Regions from separate parts of the Kosakonia sp. Marseille-Q7440 genome, predicted to be linked through region 1. Evidence: predicted binding sites of a transcription regulator. Region 1 holds the regulator's gene; the other holds the start of a gene.
The links. The regulator PurR, encoded in region 1, represses purine synthesis genes. The targets are predictions, from matches to a motif close to CANGCAAACGTTTGCNTG.

Region 1 (4,807 bases):
AGCCACGAGACGACAAGGCTTGCCAGGAAGCAGAGCCCCAGTTGCAGGGTATTCTGCAACGCCGCCGCGCGCCCCGTCGCCTGCGGGAAGGGACGCAGCGCCCGCGCAACCACGATAGGGTAAATAGCCCCGTTCGCCACCGCCATCAGGCAGAAGGGGATCATCAGCGCGGTCAGCGAGACGCCGGGAATAAAGCCGACTGCCCAGGTCGCCAGCACGCTCAGGGCGTAGCCACTCAGTAACCACGGTAACATGCGCGATCCCTGCCATTTTTGCAGCGCTGCGCGACAGCCGTAACCACCAATCAGGAAGGCGAACGTCTGCGGCACATAGCTCAGGCCAATCACCGACGGGCCATAGCCCATTTCGTGCAGGATAAACGGCGAGCCGGTAAGCCAGGCAAAGAAGCTGGCGGAGCAGGCGGCGTAGATCATCACGTTGCCACGATAATCACGGGCGCGCAGCAGATCGAGGAAGGTGAGCGCCTGCTGGTCGTGCGCCACTTTTTTTACCGGCGATTTGAGGCGGAAAGCCGGGATCATCAACACCACGGTGATGGCCAGCAGGGTGGCGAAAATTGCCTGCCATTCAATATGGGCCAGCAGCCAGGCACCGAGCAGCGGGGCCAGCGCCGGGGTGAAGCCGACCAGCGGCATAATGGTGGCGAAAATACGGTTAACGCGGTGCGCCGGATAGTGATCCGTTACCAGCGCCTGCCAGCTAACGGTAGCGGCACAGACGCCGACGGCCTGCACGAAACGCAGCACCAGCAGCCAGGTGGCGTCGCGCACCCAAAGGGTGCCAAGACAGCCCAGGGCGAAAATCGACAGCCCAATCAGCAGAATCGGTTTGCGACCATAGCGATCCGACAACGGCCCCCACAGCAGTTGTGCCACCGCGAACCCGGCGAGGAACAGACTCAGCGAGGCGCTGATCACGGCGGGAGAGGTGTTTAAATCTTGCTGAATCGCGCTGAAAGCGGGCAGGTACATGTCGGTGGCTAAAAAGCCCAGCACGCTTAAGCCCGCGAGCCAGACTAAAAATCCTTTGCCAGGTTGCATTCTCATTTCTCTTTAATTGCAGGTAATCAGGGTGGGGAAGTGTAAGGAGTGCTTTCCTGGTTGTGAAACGCTAATATTTGCACATTGGTTTCAAAAATTTTGCAGGCAGAATATGTGGTCAGAATACTCCCTTGAAGTGGTGGATGCCGTAGCGCGTAACGGCAGCTTTAGCGGCGCGGCGCAGGAGTTGCACCGCGTGCCTTCGGCGGTGAGCTACACCGTGCGCCAGCTGGAGGAGTGGCTGGCGGTGCCGCTGTTTATGCGCCGCCACCGCGATGTGGAACTCACCCCCGCCGGGGTCTGGTTTTTAAAGGAGGGGCGATCTGTTATCAAAAAAATGCTGATCACCCGCCAGCAGTGTCAGCAGATCGCCAATGGCTGGCGCGGCCAGTTGCCGATTGCTGTCGATAACATTGTGAAACCCGCGCGCACCCGGCAGATGATCGTCGATTTCTACCGTCACTTCAGCGATGTCGAGCTGGTTGTCTACCAGGAGGTGTTCAACGGCGTCTGGGATGCGCTCGCCGATGGCCGTGTTGAACTGGCGATTGGCGCTACGCAGGCGATCCCCGTCGGGGGGCGCTATGCTTTTCGCGATATGGGCACTTTGAGCTGGAAGTGTGTCGTCTCACGTCAGCATCCGCTGGCGCAGCTCGACGGTCCGTTAAGCGATGAGACGTTGCGCAACTGGCCGTCGCTGATTCAGGAGGATACCTCCCGCTCTTTGCCAAAGCGTATTACCTGGCTGCTGGATAACCAGAAAAGGGTGATGGTGCCTGACTGGGCCTCGTCGGAAGCGTGCCTGTCGGCGGGGCTTTGTGTGGGGATGGTGCCAGCCCATTTTGCCCGCCCGAGGCTCGATAGCGGTGACTGGGTGGCGCTTGAACTGGAAAACCCGTTTCCGGATGCCGCCTGCTGCCTGACATGGCAACAAAACGAGGCGTCACCTGCACTGAACTGGCTGCTCGATTACTTGGGGGACAGCGAAACGTTGAATAAGGAGTGGCTGCGGGAGCCGGAGTAAGGCTCCCGCGGGAGGGGATTAACGGCGGTAATCGCGGAAGGGGCCATCGGCCACCGAGCGGCGCTCCACCAGGCGCGGATGCACCTCAATCGACTGCGACTGTTCACGCTTATTCACAATGCGATCGAGCAGCATGGTGAATGCCGTTTCGCCCAGCGAGTCTTTCGGCTGATGAATCGTCGTCAAGGCCGGGGTAAAGAAGCGCGAGTTGCGCACGTTGTCATAGCCAATGACGGAGATATCCTGCGGCACGCGCAACCCCATCTCATCGGCGGCGCAGAGTGCGCCCATTGCCATAATGTCGCCGCCGCAGAAGACCGCGGTGGGGCGCGAGGACTGGCCGAGGATCTGCTGCATGGCGCGGTAGCCGGACTCCGGCTCAAAGTCGCCCTGCACAATCCAGTTCTCCGGCACGTTGATCATCGCCTCGTTCATCGCCTTCATAAAACCGGCAAGACGGCCTGCGCCGGTGTTGCGCTCCAGCGGACCCGGGATTACGCCGATATCGCGATGGCCGCGCTCGATCAGGTAACGGCCGGCCATATAGCCGCCCTGGAAGGCGTTATCGATCACCGAATCGGTGAAGTCCGCCTTCGATTCGCCCCAGTCCATCACCACCATCGGAATATGGCGATACTCCTCAAGCATGGTGAGCACGGTTTCCGGGTACTCAGAGCACATCACCAGCAGGCCATCGACACGCTTTTGCGCCATCATCGACAGATAGGCGCGCTGCTTCTCCTGGCTGTTCCAGGCGTTGCCGAGGATCAGCGTGTAACCCTTCTGGAAACACTTCTTCTCAACCGCTTCGATGATCTCGGCAAAGTAGGCCGCTTCACTGCTGGTTGCCAGCAGACCAATCGATTTGGTGTGATTCACTTTCAGGCTGCGCGCGACGGCGCTTGGCGAATAGTGCAGCTCTTTGATTGCCGCCCAGACGGCGTTGCGCGTCTCTTCGGCGACAAAACGGGTTTTGTTAATTACATGTGATACGGTTGTAGTGGAAACGTTTGCTCGTTTCGCGACATCTTTAATCGTTGCCATCAGATATTACTCCAGACCATATCGTAAGCTCCTGATAATTCTTGAGGTAAACGTTTGCCTTTAATCACCCTGAACCCATCAAAGTGAGTGCGGTACGCCGGGAAAACGACACTGGACGTCAGGAGGGGAGTCAATGGCCGGTACGCTAATAAATTTAGCGTCGAATTTTGTCTGATCTTGAGCAAAAGGGGAAGTATTAAAACGGTTCTGCTGCCAATTCGCGCAAGATTTTTCAGATAATTTGTGCAAAAATGCGCAGGCTCACTTTTTGTGGGGAAATTAAATGGAGAAAAATTGATGAGCACCGATCTTAAGTATTCACTCTTCACCACCGTCATCGTTCTGAGCCTGATCGTTTTCGGCGCGCTGACCGCTGCACTGCATTGATCTGATGCGAGGGAGAGCCCTCTCCCTCGGTTCTTGCGTCCCCATTGTTACCCGTTGCGCAATAAACTTTTCTCCGTACGCTCACTTCTGTTTTTTGTGACACCTGTCATACTTTTGCCTTTCGCGACCCGGTAGAGGGTCGGCATGTCCATTTCGGAGTCAAAAGATGAAAATAAATTTCCCCCTGCTTGCGCTGGCAATTGGTGCCTTTGGCATTGGCACCACTGAGTTTTCGCCGATGGGGTTACTGCCGGTGATTGCGCAGGGCGTTGGGGTCTCTATTCCGGCGGCGGGGATGCTGATCAGCGCCTACGCCATTGGCGTTATGGTGGGTGCGCCGCTGATGACGCTGCTGCTTTCCCATCGCGGTCGTCGTAATGCGCTGATTTTCTTAATGGCTATTTTCACCGTCGGCAATGTGCTCTCTGCCATTGCGCCGGATTACGCCACCCTGATGATCGCCCGTATTATCACCAGCCTTAATCACGGCGCGTTCTTCGGCCTTGGCTCGGTCGTTGCCGCAAGCGTTGTCGCGAAAGAGAAGCAGGCCAGCGCGGTGGCGACGATGTTTATGGGGCTGACTATCGCCAATATCGGCGGTGTGCCCGCCGCCACCTGGCTTGGGGAGACCATCGGCTGGCGCATGTCCTTTATGGCAACCGCCGGGCTTGGGGTGATCTCCATGGTCTCGCTCTTCTTCTCATTACCGAAAGGCGGCGCGGGCGCGCGACCCAACGTGCGCAACGAACTGGCGGTACTGATGCGCCCGCAGGTGCTGACGGCGCTGCTGACCACCGTGCTCGGTGCCGGGGCAATGTTTACCCTCTATACCTACATCTCACCGGTGTTGCGCACGCTGACGGATGCCACGCCGGTGTTTGTCACCGCCATGCTGGTGCTGATTGGCGTTGGTTTCTCGATTGGTAACTTTTTGGGTGGGAAACTGGCGGACCGCTCGGTAACCGGCACGCTGAAAGGCTTTTTACTGCTGCTGATTGCCATCATGCTGGCTATCCCGCTGCTGGCGCGCAGTGAGATCGGTGCGGCGATCGCCATGGTGGTGTGGGGCGCGGCAACCTTCGCGGTAGTGCCGCCGTTGCAGATGCGCGTGATGCGTGTTGCCCATGAAGCACCGGGGCTGTCGTCATCGGTCAATATTGGCGCCTTCAACCTCGGTAATGCCCTTGGCGCGGCGGCAGGCGGGGCGGTGATCTCCGGCGGCCTCGGCTACAGCTTCGTTCCGGTGATGGGGGCGATTATTGCCGGGCTGGGGCTGCTGCTGGTGCTCTTC
Region 2 (4,807 bases), on a different contig from region 1:
ACGGTAGCTTCCGGCCACGAACTGCTAAAACCGGTAAATTCGCCCTCATCGTCAAACTCCCCTTCTACACCTTCAAGGCTGCAATCATCCTGAAATGTGCCGTTGAATTTCTCTGCTGCTGAGCCATCCGCAATGCACCAGGGGCAGAGCGTATCGACATCTTCAGCAGTAAAGAACGGGTTGGTGTAGTAGACGTCTGTTGGCTGTGAACAACAGGCGCAGGTCACGGTTTTGCCTTCAGAGAAGACGCCCGTTTCCAGGGGTTGTGGATGGTATTTGAATACCGGGAGAGGGCGATTATTCTGGTCCATAAAAACATCCTGTTTTGTAGGTAAGTTAGCGCGTAACAGACCACCCGCGAGCACGCCACAATGCTGGCAGCTGTGCTAAGTCAGTAAATGTCGTCACTTTTGGGTGATCGATAGGTACGTTATGCGGATCGGCGCAGAAGTAAAACACTTCCATCCCTGCCGCAATGCCAGATTGCGCTCCGGCGGCGGAATCATCCACCAGAATGCACTTTTCCGGCGAGACATCGAGTACCTCTGCTGCATGGTACATTAACGCTGGATCGGGCTTCCAGCGCTGGATGTCATAGCCACTAAACAGTTTTTCCGGAAAGTGGTGCAACATCCCAAGTTTACCTAATGAGTGTTGCATTTTGCTCACCGGCCCGTTAGAGACCACGCACATGGGTACGCTAACGGCATCAAGCAGAGCACTGGCACCCGGAATCACCTCCAGCTCGCTGTCGAACAGCCGCGCCACTTCGGCGCGATAAACCGGCTCAAGAGTAGCTTTATCCAGCGTTTTACCATGTTCCTCGCCGATAACATCAATAATTTCATACAGCTTCATGCCCTTGAAACGCTTAAAGACCTCTTCAAGGTCCAGCGTGATGCCAACGGTTTGAAACATATGGACGTATGCGCGGGAACAGATCACTTCGCTATCGACCAGGGTGCCGTCACAGTCGAAAAAGATCGCTTCAATGTGGGACATGCCATTTCCTGTGATTACAAGTTTAACGATTACTTAACGCAGATTGCGGGACGCAATCGTTGCCGTATAAGCAAATTCAATGAAAAAAAGTGCGTGATAACCGTCAATACTGCCTCATTTTGGTATAGGATAGCGACGAATTTTCCCTCCTATTCCGGAAATTGATAATGAGCCAACAACAGACTTCCCAGGCCTCTCGCCCGGGGTTGCTTGACCGCGTGTTCAAACTGCGTGACCACGGCACAACGGCGCGCACCGAAGTGATCGCCGGCTTCACGACGTTTTTAACGATGGTCTACATCGTTTTCGTTAACCCGCAAATTTTAGGCGTCGCCGGAATGGATACCAGCGCAGTTTTTGTCACCACCTGTCTGATTGCCGCGTTCGGCAGCATCCTGATGGGTCTGGTGGCTAACCTGCCGGTCGCGTTGGCTCCGGCAATGGGATTGAACGCCTTCTTCGCCTTTGTGGTGGTGGGCGCAATGGGGCTCTCCTGGCAGGTCGGCATGGGCGCGATCTTCTGGGGTGCGGTCGGTCTGCTGTTGCTGACCATTTTCCGCGTACGTTACTGGATGATTGCCAATATCCCGATGAGCCTGCGCGTTGGCATCACCAGCGGGATCGGCCTGTTTATCGGCATGATGGGTCTGAAGAATGCGGGCGTGATCGTCGCCAACAAAGAGACGCTGGTCAGCATCGGTAATCTGACGTCGCACAGCGTGCTGCTGGGCGTGCTTGGCTTCTTTATCATCGCTATTCTGGCGTCGCGCAATATTCACGCCGCGGTGCTGGTCTCTATCGTCGTGACCACGCTTTTAGGCTGGCTGCTGGGCGATGTGCAGTATCACGGGATTGTCTCTACGCCGCCAAGCGTGATGTCGGTGGTGGGCAATGTCGATCTCGCCGGCTCCTTTAACCTCGGTCTTGCGGGCGTGATCTTCTCGTTTATGCTGGTGAACCTCTTCGACTCCTCCGGGACGCTGATCGGCGTGACCGACAAAGCCGGGCTGGTGGATGAGAAGGGCAAATTCCCGCGCATGAAACAGGCGCTCTACGTTGACAGTATCTCCTCTGTGACCGGCTCCTTCTTCGGCACATCGTCGGTTACCGCCTACATTGAATCCTCTTCGGGTGTCTCCGTTGGCGGGCGTACCGGCCTGACGGCAGTAGTCGTGGGTTTGCTGTTCCTGCTGGTGATCTTCCTCTCGCCGCTGGCAGGAATGGTGCCGGGTTATGCGGCTGCGGGCGCGCTGATTTACGTCGGGGTGCTGATGACCTCAAGCCTGGCGCGTGTGAAGTGGGAGGATCTCACCGAAGCGGTACCGGCGTTTATTACTGCCGTGATGATGCCGTTTAGCTTCTCTATCACCGAGGGGATCGCGCTTGGCTTTATCTCCTACTGCGTGATGAAAATCGGTACCGGCCGTCTGCGCGAGCTTAGCCCGTGCGTCATTGTCGTGGCGCTGCTGTTCCTGCTGAAAATCGTCTTTATCGACGCGCATTAATCCCTTCTCCCTCTCCCGCTTCGGGGGAGGGAAAGCTTTACCCTCACGCTTATTCAGATCAACGCTTTTTCGGCGGGCAGGCTGGTGAAACGCATCAGGCGGGAAGCCGGATCGTTGGCGCGGGTCAGCACATCCGTCAGGTAGTGCCACCCTTTCTGGCTATCAAACTCCCAGATACGCAGGCTTTCAATCGCTGGCGCGACCGCAACAGACCAAATCAGCACATCTTCGGCATCGCACATCAATTCTACCTGCGCATGTTGTGCGACGCGAAGCCGCCCGGAGCCAGGCAGCAGTTGGAGCTGCATCGGGTCGTCCTGCATCTGGTGAATCAATTTCATCACGCTCTGGCGCAGCGTTAACAGCTGCGTTTGCGCTTCACTGGCATCGTTCTGGTTGTTTATCCACAGCTGCTCATTGTTGCTGAAGGTGTGTTTGTGCCCGTGCGGGCTGTGGAAGCTGCGCGTCGCGCGCTGTAGCTCCATATCAAGGCCGCACTCGCCTTCGGTAGCGATGGCAACGCCAACCAAATTCCCGGCGTAGGCCAGTGAAAAGCTCGGCAGGCTGCTGTCGGCGAAGCGCGGTCGTCCGCTCTCCTCAACCACCATCTCCGGCAGTTCGCTGATGCCATAAAGCATAAACATCATCTCGGCGAGCAGTGCCCGGGAAGCGATATAACGGGAGCGGCGATGTTCCGGTAGTTGCCCTGCGGCCTCAAGGCACGCCTGAGGGAGCCGGGTCGAAACAAGATGACCTTCTGAGAGGATCCCTCTTGCAAAGTGTGTCGCCATTTTTCGCTCCGTGATAATGGGCTGCGTGAATCAAATCGATAATCGACATTATCGCCTGTGATGAATAGGTTTTAATGCGAAAAGTCCCATCTGAAAAGTCCTAAGGGGTGATATTTACACTTTCTTTCGTCAATGGGGAGCACTTTCAGAAAAAGTGATGAAATGACGGCTAACGAGCGTTAAAACGCCCGCCAGCCGCGGGATGAGGGATTATTTACCAATACAGAAACTTGAGAAAATCCTGCCCAGCAGGTCATCAGAAGTAAATTCGCCGGTGATCTCGCTCAGGCTCTGCTGGGCCAGACGTAACTCCTCTGCGAGCAGCTCGCCCGCCCAGGCACCCAGCAGTTGCGCTTTGCCCTGTTGCAGATGTTCAGCCGCCATTTCCAGCGCCTGTAAGTGACGACGACGCGCAAGGAAGCCGCCCTCCATGCTGGTGTCGAAACCCATGCTCTGCTTGAGATGCTGACGCAGTACGTCCACCCCTTCGTTGGTGCGCGCAGAGAGACGAACAAGTGAGTGATTGTTCACTTCGCTGATACCCGGCTGCTCGCCGGTGACGTCTGCTTTATTACGCACCACGGTGATGGGCAGTTTCGCCGGTAAACGGGCGATAAAATCAGGCCAGATATCCGCCGGATCGACGGCATCGGTGGTAGTGCCGTCCACCATAAACAGTACGCGGTCCGCCTGCTCAATCTCCTGCCAGGCGCGCTCAATCCCGATGCGCTCCACTTCGTCGCTGGCTTCGCGCAGCCCGGCGGTATCGATAATATGCAGCGGCATACCGTCGATATGGATATGTTCACGCAGCACATCGCGCGTGGTACCGGCGATATCGGTAACAATTGCCGCTTCGCGACCGGCCAGCGCGTTAAGCAGGCTCGACTTCCCGGCGTTTGGGCGCCCGGCAATCACCACCTTCATCCCTTCACGCAGCAGGCTGCCCTGGCGCGCTTCGGCGCGCACCGCATCGAGATCGCTTATCACATCATTAAGCTGCGCTTCGATTTTGCCGTCAGAGAGAAAGTCGATCTCCTCATCCGGGAAGTCGATTGCCGCTTCGACGTAGATGCGCAGGTGAGTGAGTGCTTCCACCAGATGATTAACACGCGCAGAAAACGCGCCTTGCAGGGAGTTAAGCGCTGAGCGCGCGGCCTGTTCGGAGCTGGCATCAATCAGGTCGGCAATCGCTTCTGCCTGCGCCAGGTCGAGCTTGTCATTGAGAAACGCGCGCTCAGAGAATTCACCCGGTTTGGCGATGCGCAGGCCAGGCAGGGTCAGAATGCGTTTTAACAGCAGATCGAGGATCACCGGGCCGCCGTGGCCCTGTAGTTCCAGCACATCTTCACCGGTAAAGGAGTTGGGGCCGGGGAACCACAGCGCAATGCCCTGGTCCAGCGCGCTACCGTCGGCATCCTGAAACGCAAGATAGTCGGCATAACGCGGTTTCGGCAGCTTGCCCAGCACCGCCTGCGCGACGTCGCGCGCTTTCAGGCCGGAGATACG

Region 2: the regulator PurR is predicted to act here: its motif matches at 1,052-1,069, upstream of ACWPW2_RS14530 (NCS2 family permease).

Annotation. Positions count from the first base shown of each region.
Region 1 is NZ_CBCPLT010000001.1:1,831,612-1,836,418, forward strand. It holds gene punC (purine nucleoside transporter PunC) at 1-1,061, opposite strand, end outside; partial or broken gene punR (DNA-binding transcriptional activator PunR) at 1,174-2,107, shown strand; gene purR (HTH-type transcriptional repressor PurR) at 2,104-3,129, opposite strand; gene cydH (cytochrome bd-I oxidase subunit CydH) at 3,427-3,516, shown strand; gene ACWPW2_RS08455 (MFS transporter) at 3,683-4,807, shown strand, end outside.
Region 2 is NZ_CBCPLT010000002.1:138,769-143,575, forward strand. It holds gene cbrC (PF03691 family colicin E2 tolerance protein CbrC) at 1-311, opposite strand, end outside; gene yieH (6-phosphogluconate phosphatase) at 337-1,002, opposite strand; gene ACWPW2_RS14530 (NCS2 family permease) at 1,170-2,507, shown strand; gene ACWPW2_RS14535 (4'-phosphopantetheinyl transferase family protein) at 2,561-3,298, opposite strand; gene mnmE (tRNA uridine-5-carboxymethylaminomethyl(34) synthesis GTPase MnmE) at 3,509-4,807, opposite strand, start outside.